One region of the Oceanobacillus sp. FSL W8-0428 genome, then DNA from elsewhere that is predicted to be linked to it. Evidence: a T-box and tRNA genes for the amino acid it is inferred to sense, from the RefSeq annotation. Region 1 holds a T-box; the other holds one or more tRNA genes.
The links. The T-box of region 1 lies ahead of thrS (threonine--tRNA ligase). A T-box ahead of a tRNA ligase gene usually reads a tRNA of that ligase, here a tRNA-Thr.
Positions count from the first base shown of each region.

Region 2: it has a tRNA-Thr gene. The T-box ahead of thrS (threonine--tRNA ligase) is inferred to sense a tRNA for this amino acid. The anticodon was not compared.

Region 1 is NZ_JBBORB010000001.1:3,602,426-3,608,792, forward strand. Features, by position in the region: gene dnaI (primosomal protein DnaI) at 1-632, shown strand, start outside; gene ytxC (sporulation protein YtxC) at 1,001-1,834, shown strand; T-box leader at 1,893-2,131, shown strand; gene thrS (threonine--tRNA ligase) at 2,185-4,119, shown strand; ribosomal protein L20 leader region at 4,346-4,476, shown strand; gene infC (translation initiation factor IF-3) at 4,548-5,054, shown strand; gene rpmI (50S ribosomal protein L35) at 5,088-5,282, shown strand; gene rplT (50S ribosomal protein L20) at 5,321-5,677, shown strand; gene MKY30_RS17200 (DUF1294 domain-containing protein) at 5,815-6,123, shown strand; gene MKY30_RS17205 (TVP38/TMEM64 family protein) at 6,224-6,367, shown strand, end outside.
Region 2 is NZ_JBBORB010000001.1:1,661,141-1,667,507, forward strand. Features, by position in the region: rRNA gene MKY30_RS07570 (16S ribosomal RNA) at 1-708, shown strand, start outside; tRNA gene MKY30_RS07575 (tRNA-Ile) at 844-920, shown strand; tRNA gene MKY30_RS07580 (tRNA-Ala) at 941-1,013, shown strand; rRNA gene MKY30_RS07585 (23S ribosomal RNA) at 1,139-4,059, shown strand; rRNA gene rrf (5S ribosomal RNA) at 4,120-4,235, shown strand; tRNA gene MKY30_RS07595 (tRNA-Asn) at 4,265-4,339, shown strand; tRNA gene MKY30_RS07600 (tRNA-Thr) at 4,343-4,415, shown strand; gene MKY30_RS07605 (glycine betaine ABC transporter substrate-binding protein) at 4,782-5,684, opposite strand; gene MKY30_RS07610 (GNAT family N-acetyltransferase) at 6,029-6,310, shown strand.

The DNA of each region.
Region 1 (6,367 bases):
AATGTCATTCACGTATTCAGGCTGAAGAACAGCAGGCGCAGCAGAGGTTATTTCAAAGTCTTTATATGCCAAAAGAGATTTTGGAAGCGAAAATGTCAGAAGTTATTCAGGATAAGTCGAGGATTTCAGCAATTGGTGAAATTATCAATTTTTTAGAGGAAGCTAAAACAAGCTTGCCTAAAAAAGGTTTATATCTTCATGGCTCGTTTGGAATTGGTAAAACATATCTATTAGGTGCTATAGCGAATGAACTGAAAAAGAGAAATTACTCAACTACACTTATTTATATGCCGGAGTTTGTCCGGGAAATAAAGGGTTCTTTTAAAGATGATTCTTTTAATGAAAAGATAGATTTCTTTAAGAAAGCAGATGTTTTAATGCTGGATGATATTGGGGCGGAATTACAATCAGCCTGGTTCCGGGATGAAGTATTAGGCTCTGTCCTGCAATATCGTATGATGGAAGGCTTACCTGTTTTTTTCTCTTCCAACTTTGATTTAAATCAACTGGAGAAGGAACTTGCAAGTACAAGAAATGGTGTGGAAGAAGTCAAAGCCGGGCGGATTATTGAGCGTATTAAGCAGGTAAGTACAGTGGTGAAAATGTCTGGTGAAAACAGAAGAGACGAATAGAAAAGAGGATTTCCGCTGATGGAAATCCTCTTTTCTATTCATATGTTTATCATCAGGTGAAACTTTTTAAATGTTTTTTTAAATAGGCATAACAAGTATCTTTTTGCAGATTTTTTTATAGAGGCTGTTCAAAAGTCCCTAAGTGCTAGTATATGCTCTTGATCCATTCGTGAGATTCATACGAATGGATCGAATCTAGTTTTAGCAAATATTACGAGCAAGAATTAACTTATATATCACTTTTTGAACACCCTCTTATACTACATCAAGCAAATCTGCTAGTCTGACTAGTTTGAGCATTTTTATCTGAACTTGTCCATATAATGTAACAGTTTGTAAGTGGATGAGGGTGATATGTATTGTTGGAAGTGTATTTTGAATCAGATAAGGAAGTAGCGGCTTTTCGTAATCAGTTAAATCCATATAGAAAAAAGATCAGAGTACATCAACAAGCAAATACCAGATGGGGTAATAAATTATGTCTGGAAGGTGATTTAGCAGGGATAGATTTAATTAACGTGATAAGCTCTGCGATGGCAAATGTTTTTATAGAAGAGCATCTTTCTGATATCATCATTCGAAAAATCACAAATAATTATTACTTTTCAGATCCTGATGAAATTAATCGTATTTATGATTTTTCTATGTGGATTTTATTTGACTCAGATTCTGATAATCAGTTTTTACGTGAGCAGGTAGATACAACAAAGCTTTTGCAGTATATCTTTTTTTTGCATTTAAAGGAACATACGAGTATTCATTTTAGTGCGATATTGCATTTTCGGCTGGCTCATTTTTTAGACTTTATTCAAGAATGTGTCGGGAAGGCTATTGAAGAATTTAAGAGGGAAGAGGATCATCAGACATTTATTGATATGTTACGTCATTATATTGAGAAAAAAGATCCTTGTGTTGATTTAATTCATATAGAGCAGGGAGAAAATTTTATTTTTTACAATGAAAAAGGGGAAGTAATTTCTAAAGATATGCTGCGTTTTTGGATGTATCAAGCCCCCTTATATGCATTAGGTTTACATGAAAATGAATTTAATTTAAGTCCGCTTATTGCAATGTCACCGGCCAGAATAAAAGTATATGGAGATAATCCAGCAGATCCGAAAATAATGACAATAACAAATATTTTTCAGGAAAGGGTAGAATTTGAAAGGAAAGGGGTATCGATTCTTTCTCGTTTAGATTAAACAATTGGACTTGCTTTTCAATCCTGGAAGGAATATAATACGTATAGAGTTTGAAAATGAAACTGCTGAGATGAGGACATGATTATTTTCAGCTTACGTATTCAGAGAGGGAAGTCCTTTGGCTGCAAGCTTCCTTTCGTAAAGAAATAATTACCCCCTTGGAGCATTGCTGCTGAAATAATTTGTAGTAGGCAGTAACGTTTTATCTGCGTTAAAGATCAATGAAGCTGGGGATAAAAGGATTTTTTATCTTCAGGAATTAGGGTGGAACCACGATATTAAACGCTCGTCCCTTTGCATAACGCAAAGGGATGGAGCGTTTTTATATTTGATAAAGGAGTTCGATGAAAATGGCTGATTTAACAATTATTTTTCCAGACGGAGCGGAGAAGCAATTCCCTGTAGGAACTACAGGGGAAGATATAGCAGCTTCGATTTCTCCAGGTTTAAAAAAACAGGCACTTGCTATTAGATTAGATGGAGAGGCTTTGGACTTACGCAGAGAGCTTCCTAAAGGCGGTAAGATTGAAATCGTTACTTATCGTGATCAGGAAGGCCTGGAAATTGCTCGTCACTCTACAGCACATTTACTGGCACAGGCTGTGAAACGATTATATTCCAATGTCCAATTAGGTGTCGGTCCTGTTATTGAAGAAGGCTTCTATTATGACATTGATATGGAGCATTCATTAACACCGGAGGATCTTCCTAAAATAGAAAAAGAAATGAAAAGAATTGTAGATGAAAACTTAGAAATAAAACGTGTGGAAGTATCCCGCGATGAAGCAAAAGCACGGTTTGCAGAAATTGGCGATGAATTAAAATTAGAGCTGCTTGATGCGATCCCTGAAGATGAAACTGTAACAATTTATGAGCAGGGGGAATTCTTTGATTTATGCCGGGGTGTGCATGTTCCTTCAACAAGTAAAATTAAAGCATTTAAATTATTAAGTATTTCTGGTGCATATTGGCGTGGAGACAGTAATAATAAGCAGCTGCAGCGTATTTACGGAACAGAATTTGAAAAAAAATCACAATTAGATGAGTATCTGCGCATTCTGGAAGAGCGTAAAGAACGAGACCATCGTAAGCTTGGTAAAGAGCTGGGCCTCTTTACTGTATCGCAGAAAGTTGGTCAGGGGCTGCCGCTATGGCTTCCAAAAGGGGCGACTATCCGTCGTAATATTGAACGTTATATAGTTGATCTGGAAGAACGATTAGGCTATGACCATGTATACACTCCTGTACTCGGTAATGTGGAGCTCTACAAAACAAGCGGCCACTGGGATCATTACCAGGAGGATATGTTCCCGCCAATGGAAATGGATAATGAAGAGCTTGTGCTGCGTCCAATGAACTGTCCACATCATATGATGGTTTTCAAAAATCAATTATGGAGCTATCGTAACCTGCCAGTACGTATTGCTGAGCTTGGTACCATGCATCGTCATGAAATGAGTGGGGCGCTTGCAGGTCTGCAGCGTGTTCGTGCAATGACTTTGAATGACGCGCATATTTTTGCCCGTCCCGATCAGTTAAAAGAAGAATTTATTCGTGTTGTAGAGCTTGTTCAAAAAGTATATAAAGACTTTGGGATTGAAGACTACTATTTCCGTCTCTCTTATCGTGATCCAGAGGATAAAGAGAAATATGTTGATAATGATGCTATGTGGGACAAAGCGCAGGCGATGCTGAAAGAAACAATGGAGGATATGAAATTAGAATATGTAGAAGCAGAAGGAGAAGCTGCCTTCTATGGTCCGAAGCTGGATGTTCAAGTGAAAACAGCATTAGGAAAAGATGAAACATTATCTACTGTACAATTAGATTTCCACTTACCGGAACGCTTTGATTTAACTTATATTGGCGAGGATGGAAAAGAGCATCGTCCTGTTGTTATTCACCGTGGTGTTGTGTCTACCATGGAGCGTTTTGTTGCATTTCTTATTGAAGAATACAAAGGAGCTTTCCCAACATGGCTCGCTCCGGTACAGGCAAAAATTATCCCTGTATCTCTGCAGGCGCACCTTGATTATTCGAAAGAGATAGAAGAAAAATTACGCCAGAAAGGTATCCGCGTAGAATTAGACAGCCGTGATGAAAAATTAGGGTATAAAATACGTGAAGCGCAGACACAAAAAATTCCATTTGCTCTTGTATTAGGGGATAAGGAAACGGAAGCAAACAGTGTTAACTATCGCCGTTACGGTGAGCAAAATACAGAAACACTCCCGTTTGATCAATTCGTTGACTTTATCAAAGCAGAAATTGATCAGAAGAAATAAGCATTGTTTATGACTAAAAAGGAGGCTATTTTCATGTGTTATGTGAGAATAGCCTTTTTGGTGTCTGACGGCTAACTGCATCAAAGTAATGGCTGTCTATTTTAAAAAATACATTGACACTCTTCAATAATCATGCTATGATTCAATAGTTGTTTAAAACAAAGGATACAAGTCCTTGACAATAAAACGATAAAATGCTATATTATAAAAGTTAATGATATGATCTAAAGACAAGTAGAAGCACCCGCTTCTCACCTGATTGACGCCTGTATAGGCAGTTAACGGGTTCATCACGATTCATGTTTACGAATGAGGAGATGTGTGGGTGCGTATGTGTACCGACACTTTTTTTATGGAATGAAATGATTTGACTTGTCCAGATAGATCAGTAACAAAATTTTCGGAGGTGGCTGGCTATTAGCAAGGATATGAATGTTAACGAAAAAATTCGTGCAAGAGAAGTTCGTCTCATTGATTCAAATGGGGATCAGCTTGGAGTAAAAACTCGTAATGAAGCATTAGAGATTGCCGGGAAACGAAACCTTGATTTAGTATTAGTTGCTCCAAACGCAAAACCGCCGGTATGTCGTATTATGGATTACGGGAAGTATCGTTTTGAGCAGCAGAAGAAAGACAAGGAAGCTCGTAAAAAACAAAAGGTAATCAATGTCAAGGAAGTACGTTTTACACCTGGAATTGGTGACCATGACTTTGAAACGAAGCTTAAAAATGCACGTAAGTTCTTGGAAAAAGGGGATAAAGTAAAAGCTGCGGTTCGTTTCCGTGGTCGTGCAATCACCCACAAAGAACTTGGGAAAGAAGTACTGGACCGTTTTGCTGAAGAAGTGAAAGATCTTGGTACAGTAGAAACAAAACCTAAAATGGAAGGCCGTAATATGTTTATGATGGTCGCTCCAGTAAATGAAAAAAAATAAGCTTTTATCGCAACGAACTAGGAGGAAAAAATTATGCCTAAAATGAAAACTCATAAAGGTTCAGCAAAACGCTTCAAAAAAACTGGATCTGGAAAAGTAAAAAGATCTCACGCATACACTAGCCATATGTTTGCAAACAAATCTCAGAAGCAAAAACGTAAGTTACGTAAAGGAACTCTTGTTTCTTCTGGAGACTACAAACGTATTAAAGCAATGTTACCAAAATAATAAATTCAGATATGTAATTGAATCAGGAGGGATTTCTTATGCCACGAGTTAAAGGTGGAACAGTTACGCGTCGTCGTCGTAAACGCGTCTTAAAATTAGCAAAAGGTTACTACGGTTCGAAAAGAACTTTATTTAAAACAGCAAAACAGCAGGTTATCAAATCAGGTCAATATGCTTATCGTGACCGCAGACAGAAAAAACGTGATTTCCGTAAACTTTGGATTTCCCGTATTAATGCTGCTGCACGTTTGAACGATATTTCTTACAGCAAATTAATGCATGGTTTGAAGCTTGCCGGTATTGATATTAATCGTAAAATGCTTTCTGATTTAGCTATTAATGATGAACAAGCATTTGCTCAATTAGCATCTCAGGCAAAAGAAGCTTTAAAATAATATAAGTAATTAGATCGCATCCAATTGAGGAGCGGTCTTTTTTTATATCTAGAGTTAAAGTGGTTCAGCGTTGCGACAAACTTCCTTATTATTTATGATAAAGGAGTGTTACTTATTTGTTTATCCAGGAGGGAAAAATGGAAAATCTATCATCATTACTTATTTATTTGCTCGTTGCTAATTTAATTGGATTTTATTTCATGTTTAAAGATAAACAGAAGGCAAAGCAGAAGGCATTTCGTATTCCGGAACGTACTTTTTGGCTATTGGCAGTTTTAGGAGGAAGTATTGGTCTTTTTATTGGTATGCAAATATTCCGGCATAAAACAAAGCATAAAAGCTTTACAATCGGGATTCCTATTTTTATTGGGGTTAATGTAATCAGTTTCGTTGGCCTGGTTTTCTTTTCTAAAGAGATTCTTCAATTTCTGTCTAATCTTTTTTAAGAATAGAAACAGGCTGGATTCTTTTATCATAGACTGCTCGTCTTGAAACATATATATAGATATAAATATAATACCAGCTTCCTCAAGAGGAGGGGTAGCCATGGAATACGTTGGGAATTATTTGCTGGTAATTATTGAGATGGGCGGCGTGCTTTCCCCGCTGCTATTTATTATTCTACATCTCATCAGGCCAATGTTATTCTTACCAGTTGTATTTATTTGTATTTCTGGCGGCATCTTATTT
Region 2 (6,367 bases), 1.9 Mb from region 1:
GGGGGTTTCCGCCCCTTAGTGCTGAAGTTAACGCATTAAGCACTCCGCCTGGGGAGTACGGCCGCAAGGCTGAAACTCAAAAGAATTGACGGGGACCCGCACAAGCGGTGGAGCATGTGGTTTAATTCGAAGCAACGCGAAGAACCTTACCAGGTCTTGACATCCTTTGACCGCTCTGGAGACAGAGTTTTCCCTTCGGGGACAAAGTGACAGGTGGTGCATGGTTGTCGTCAGCTCGTGTCGTGAGATGTTGGGTTAAGTCCCGCAACGAGCGCAACCCTTGATCTTAGTTGCCAGCATTTAGTTGGGCACTCTAAGGTGACTGCCGGTGACAAACCGGAGGAAGGTGGGGATGACGTCAAATCATCATGCCCCTTATGACCTGGGCTACACACGTGCTACAATGGACGGAACAAAGGGAAGCAAGCCCGCGAGGTCAAGCAAATCCCATAAAACCGTTCTCAGTTCGGATTGTAGGCTGCAACTCGCCTACATGAAGCCGGAATCGCTAGTAATCGCGGATCAGCATGCCGCGGTGAATACGTTCCCGGGTCTTGTACACACCGCCCGTCACACCACGAGAGTTCGTAACACCCGAAGTCGGTGAGGTAACCTTTTTGGAGCCAGCCGCCGAAGGTGGGACGAATGATTGGGGTGAAGTCGTAACAAGGTAGCCGTATCGGAAGGTGCGGCTGGATCACCTCCTTTCTAAGGATTAAAAAGGAACGTCGATGAAGTTCGCCACGTCGTGTGGCAACATCGACATAACCCACATCGTGTGGGCCATCGTACTTGGTTGTTTGGTTCAGTTTTGAGAGAGTAATTCTCTTTTAAAAATTAGATGGGCCTGTAGCTCAGCCGGTTAGAGCGCACGCCTGATAAGCGTGAGGTCGGTGGTTCGAGTCCACTCAGGCCCACCATCTAAATTATATATTATTATGGGGCCTTAGCTCAGCTGGGAGAGCGCCTGCCTTGCACGCAGGAGGTCAGCGGTTCGATCCCGCTAGGCTCCATTTTGTACCTTGAAAACTAAATAAGAGTAACAACGACATCAAACTTTAGAAATAAGGCAAAAAAAGCTATTGATATAGCAACACAACTGATTACGAAGTAATCAGCAAACTTATTCCAAAACTTTAGTTAAGTGAATAAGGGCGCACGGTGGATGCCTTGGCACTAGGAGCCGATGAAGGACGGGACTAACACCGATATGCCTCGGGGAGTTGTAAGTAAACTTTGATCCGGGGATTTCCGAATGGGGGAACCCACTGTTCGTAATGGGACAGGACATCTATCTGAATACATAGGGTAGATGAGGCAGACCCGGGGAACTGAAACATCTCAGTACCTGGAGGAAGAGAAAGAAAAATCGATTTCCTGAGTAGCGGCGAGCGAAACGGAAAGAGCCCAAACCAAGAAGCTTGCTTCTTGGGGTTGTAGGACACTCCATTGGAGTTACAAAGAAATTCTTTAAACGAATCGACTTGGAAAGGTCAGCCGAAGAAGGTAACAGCCCTGTAGTTGAAAAGGAATTTCCTCCGGAGTGTATCCTGAGTACGGCGGAACACGTGGAATTCCGTCGGAATCCGGGAGGACCATCTCCCAAGGCTAAATACTACCTAGTGACCGATAGTGAACCAGTACCGTGAGGGAAAGGTGAAAAGCACCCCGGAAGGGGAGTGAAATAGAACCTGAAACCGTGTGCCTACAAGTAGTCGGAGCCCGTTAATGGGTGACGGCGTACCTTTTGTAGAATGGACCGGCGAGTTACGATTGTATGCAAGGTTAAGTGGAAGACACGGAGCCGTAGCGAAAGCGAGTCTGAATAGGGCGAATGAGTATGCGGTCGTAGACCCGAAACCGTGTGATCTACCCATGTCCAGGGTGAAGGTCAGGTAACACTGACTGGAGGCCCGAACCCACGTATGTTGAAAAATGCGGGGATGAGGTGTGGGTAGCGGTGAAATTCCAATCGAACACGGAGATAGCTGGTTCTCTCCGAAATAGCTTTAGGGCTAGCCTCAAGATCGTGAGTACTGGAGGTAGAGCACTGATTGGACTAGGGGCCCCTACCGGGTTACCGAATTCAGTCAAACTCCGAATGCCAGTTACTTCAACTTGGGAGTCAGACTATGGGTGATAAGGTTCATAGTCGAAAGGGAAACAGCCCAGACCGCCAGCTAAGGTCCCAAAGTATACGTTAAGTGGAAAAGGATGTGGCGTTGCACAGACAACCAGGATGTTGGCTTAGAAGCAGCCATCATTGAAAGAGTGCGTAATAGCTCACTGGTCGAGTGACGCTGCGCCGAAAATGTACCGGGGCTAAACGTATCACCGAAGCTGCGGATTGTTCTTACGAACAATGGTAGGAGAGCGTTCAAAGTGCAGAGAAGTCAGACCGTGAGGACTGGTGGAGCGCTTTGAAGTGAGAATGCCGGTATGAGTAGCGAAAAAAGAGTGAGAATCTCTTTCACCGAATGCCTAAGGTTTCCTGAGGAAGGCTCGTCCTCTCAGGGTTAGTCGGGACCTAAGCCGAGGCCGACAGGCGTAGGCGATGGACAACAGGTTGATATTCCTGTACCACCTCATGATTGTTTGAACAATGGGGGGACGCAGGAGGATAAGGAGTGCGCACTGATGGATGTGCGTCCAAGCATGCGAGGAAGTCAGATAGGCAAATCCGTCTGACATATTTCTGAGCTGTGATGGGGAGGGAAATATAGTACCGAAGTTCCTGATTTCACACTGCCAAGAAAAGCCTCTAGTTAGATCATAGGTGCCCGTACCGCAAACCGACACAGGTAGGCGAGGAGAGAATCCTAAGGTGAGCGGGAGAACTCTCGTTAAGGAACTCGGCAAAATGACCCCGTAACTTCGGGAGAAGGGGTGCTCACTTGTGAGTGAGCCGCAGTGAATAGGCCCAAGCGACTGTTTAGCAAAAACACAGGTCTCTGCGAAGCCGAAAGGCGAAGTATAGGGGCTGACACCTGCCCGGTGCTGGAAGGTTAAGGGGAAGAGTTAGCTCTTCGGAGCGAAGCTTTGAACCGAAGCCCCAGTAAACGGCGGCCGTAACTATAACGGTCCTAAGGTAGCGAAATTCCTTGTCGGGTAAGTTCCGACCCGCACGAAAGGTGCAACGACTTGGGCACTGTCTCAACGAGAGACCCGGTGAAATTATACTATGCGTGAAGATGCGCATTACCCGCGACAGGACGGAAAGACCCCGTGGAGCTTTACTGTAGCCTGATATGGAATGTTTGTGCAGTTTGTACAGGATAGGTGGGAGCCTTTGAAGCGTGAGCGCCAGCTTACGTGGAGGCACCCGTGGGATACCACCCTAACTGTATGACCATTCTAACCCAGGACCGTAATCCGGTTCGGAGACAGTGTCAGGCGGGCAGTTTGACTGGGGCGGTCGCCTCCTAAAAGGTAACGGAGGCGCCCAAAGGTTCCCTCAGAATGGTTGGAAATCATTCGTAGAGTGTAAAGGCAGAAGGGAGCTTGACTGCGAGACCTACAAGTCGAGCAGGGACGAAAGTCGGGCTTAGTGATCCGGTGGTTCCGCATGGAAGGGCCATCGCTCAACGGATAAAAGCTACCCCGGGGATAACAGGCTTATCTCCCCCAAGAGTTCACATCGACGGGGAGGTTTGGCACCTCGATGTCGGCTCATCGCATCCTGGGGCTGTAGTCGGTCCCAAGGGTTGGGCTGTTCGCCCATTAAAGCGGTACGCGAGCTGGGTTCAGAACGTCGTGAGACAGTTCGGTCCCTATCCGTCGTGGGCGTTGGAAGTTTGAGAGGAGCTGTCCTTAGTACGAGAGGACCGGGATGGACACACCGCTGGTGTACCAGTTGTTCCGCCAGGAGCATAGCTGGGTAGCTACGTGTGGAAAGGATAAGTGCTGAAAGCATCTAAGCATGAAGCCCCCCTCAAGATGAAACTTCCCATCACTTCAAGTGAGTAAAATCCCTCAGAGACGATGAGGTTGATAGGTCCGAGGTGGAAGCGTGGCGACACGTGCAGCTGACGGATACTAATCGATTGAGGACTTATCTAAGTTTTTTGATGTCACGTTACTCTTATTTAGTTTTCAGGGTGCAAATCCTAAATAAATAAGTCTGGTAGCGATAGCGAAGAGGTCACACCTGTTTCCATGCCGAACACAGAAGTTAAGTTCTTCAGCGCCAATGGTAGTTGGGGGCTTCCCCCTGCAAGAGTAGGACGCCGCCAGGCTTATTTTTTTACCTAAATTTAATTTGTATTCCACAGTAGCTCAGTGGTAGAGCAATCGGCTGTTAACCGATCGGTCGTAGGTTCGAATCCTACCTGTGGAGCCATTTGCTTCCATAGCTCAGCCGGTAGAGCACTTCCATGGTAAGGAAGGGGTCAGCGGTTCAAGTCCGCTTGGAAGCTTTACTAAAAACGCTGATATAAAAGGGCGTGCTTCAATTTGAAGCACGCCCTTTTATATCTATGTATCAATCCTGCCAATCAAAATAATAGTTTTAAGGAATTTTAAGGGTTTTAACTGATTTATTAAAATGGAAAATATCCACCATTTCAGCTTCATGAAGTAATCAAAGAAGAGCATTCCCATTTAGATTTGGGAATGCTCTATTAAAATTGACCACAATTAGGAATAATTAGTGTATTTAAGTGCAAATATAAGATCTTCAGGTCTTTTATATACTCAATAGCGCTCATATTATAATGATTGAACATTTGAAAAGTCTGCTTTATTTAGCATCGTGCATATTGTTTTTTATAGCTTAGAAAGTACTATTCTTTTGGTTCTAAATCTTCGAGAGAATCAATATCCATATAAGCTGGTACAGCTAAGCCGGTCTTGGCACCCTCTAAATTAGGTCCCAAATCTTCAAAATTACTTTCGTATTGCTCATATAATTCGGCATGTGTCACTGGCATCCAGACTGCTAATGACGCATCAGCGCTCCCTGTTGCTATCGATTCAAACATAATAGCTGGATCAACCTGTGTCAGTGTCACATTAAAGCCTTGTTGTTCTAGTGCAATTTTAGCAACGTTTGCTGTGAAAATGGCATCATCCCAAGGTAAAAGAGCCAGTTCTATAGAAGTTCCATCCACAGAGCTTACCCCTTCCGTCCATTCTGCAACAATATCCTGATTAGCATCTGCCCAATCTTGTGCTACTTCAGCAAAGTCCTTTTCCTGGGATTCTAATAATGCTTCTTCTAAATCTGGAAGCTCTAATTGTATACGATCAAGAACGGTATAAGCTTCAGGCATATCATTCTCCAAGCCTTCTCTTATAATCGTTGTGATCTGTTCTTCATCTCCATGAATACCCTGTGGATCATCTAAATATTTTATATCCCACTTGGCAAACATATAGTGCGGAGACCATGCACTAAAGACGATTGGTTCTTCATTGTCAATCGCATCACTTAATTGTGTTAACATTGCTCCTGCTGAAGACAGTTCCTGTTCCCAGCCGGCAAGGTTATCGTATGAAGCTAAAACTTCTTCATTTTTTTGAGTTTGTCCAGCGCCGGGTTCGGTACCAGTAATTGTATAATCCAGTTCTTCACTAATACTAGATTCAGATTGTGCGCTCTCATCATCGGAACCGCAACCTGCGACAATTAGAGATAAGGATAGACCAGCTATTATCCCCAGCCTTTTCCATGTAAAGTTCATCATATGTAAAAATATCCTCCTATTATATATTACTTTTTTAATAGCTTCATCAACTGCGGCACAACTATGATATTTATTACGAGCAAGCAAACTTAATGCTATACTTATTAGTCTTTTAACTCAAACGTTAAAACCAGTTATTTCTGTGCAAATAATTTGCTAAAACATGGTTAGACATAGTTTTCTAGAAAAGAACAGCTTTTTACTCCGATTATCTCTGTATTACACATTTTTAGCGTATTTTAGTTAAAAGCTTATGCTGTAACAGGTATGATTTGTCGGAAATACAGCAAATAGACAGGGAGAAGGTGTAAGATTTAGTATGTTGTTAATAAAAGCATTTTACTATAAATGATTTTATAAAAAGAAGTATAGGTTATGCTATCTTACATGAAGGAAAAGCAGCTTCTGCAGCAACCCCATTGAGTATAAATGACGATGATATTGAGATTGCCACACATCCTCAATATAGAAAAAAAGGTTTGGCGACTATAGCAGCCTCTGAGCTTGACTTGATAATGAATAAGTACCCAAGCCAGGATAGGTCAAATCGAGAATCCTTAGAACCAGCTAAAAAGCTGGGCTATAAATTTAAGAATAAGATCTTTTCAGACCAGGATGTATCATGAGTATTGAGGATAATGATATATACCTGTTACCAGTCAAAAGAAAGTATTATATATACA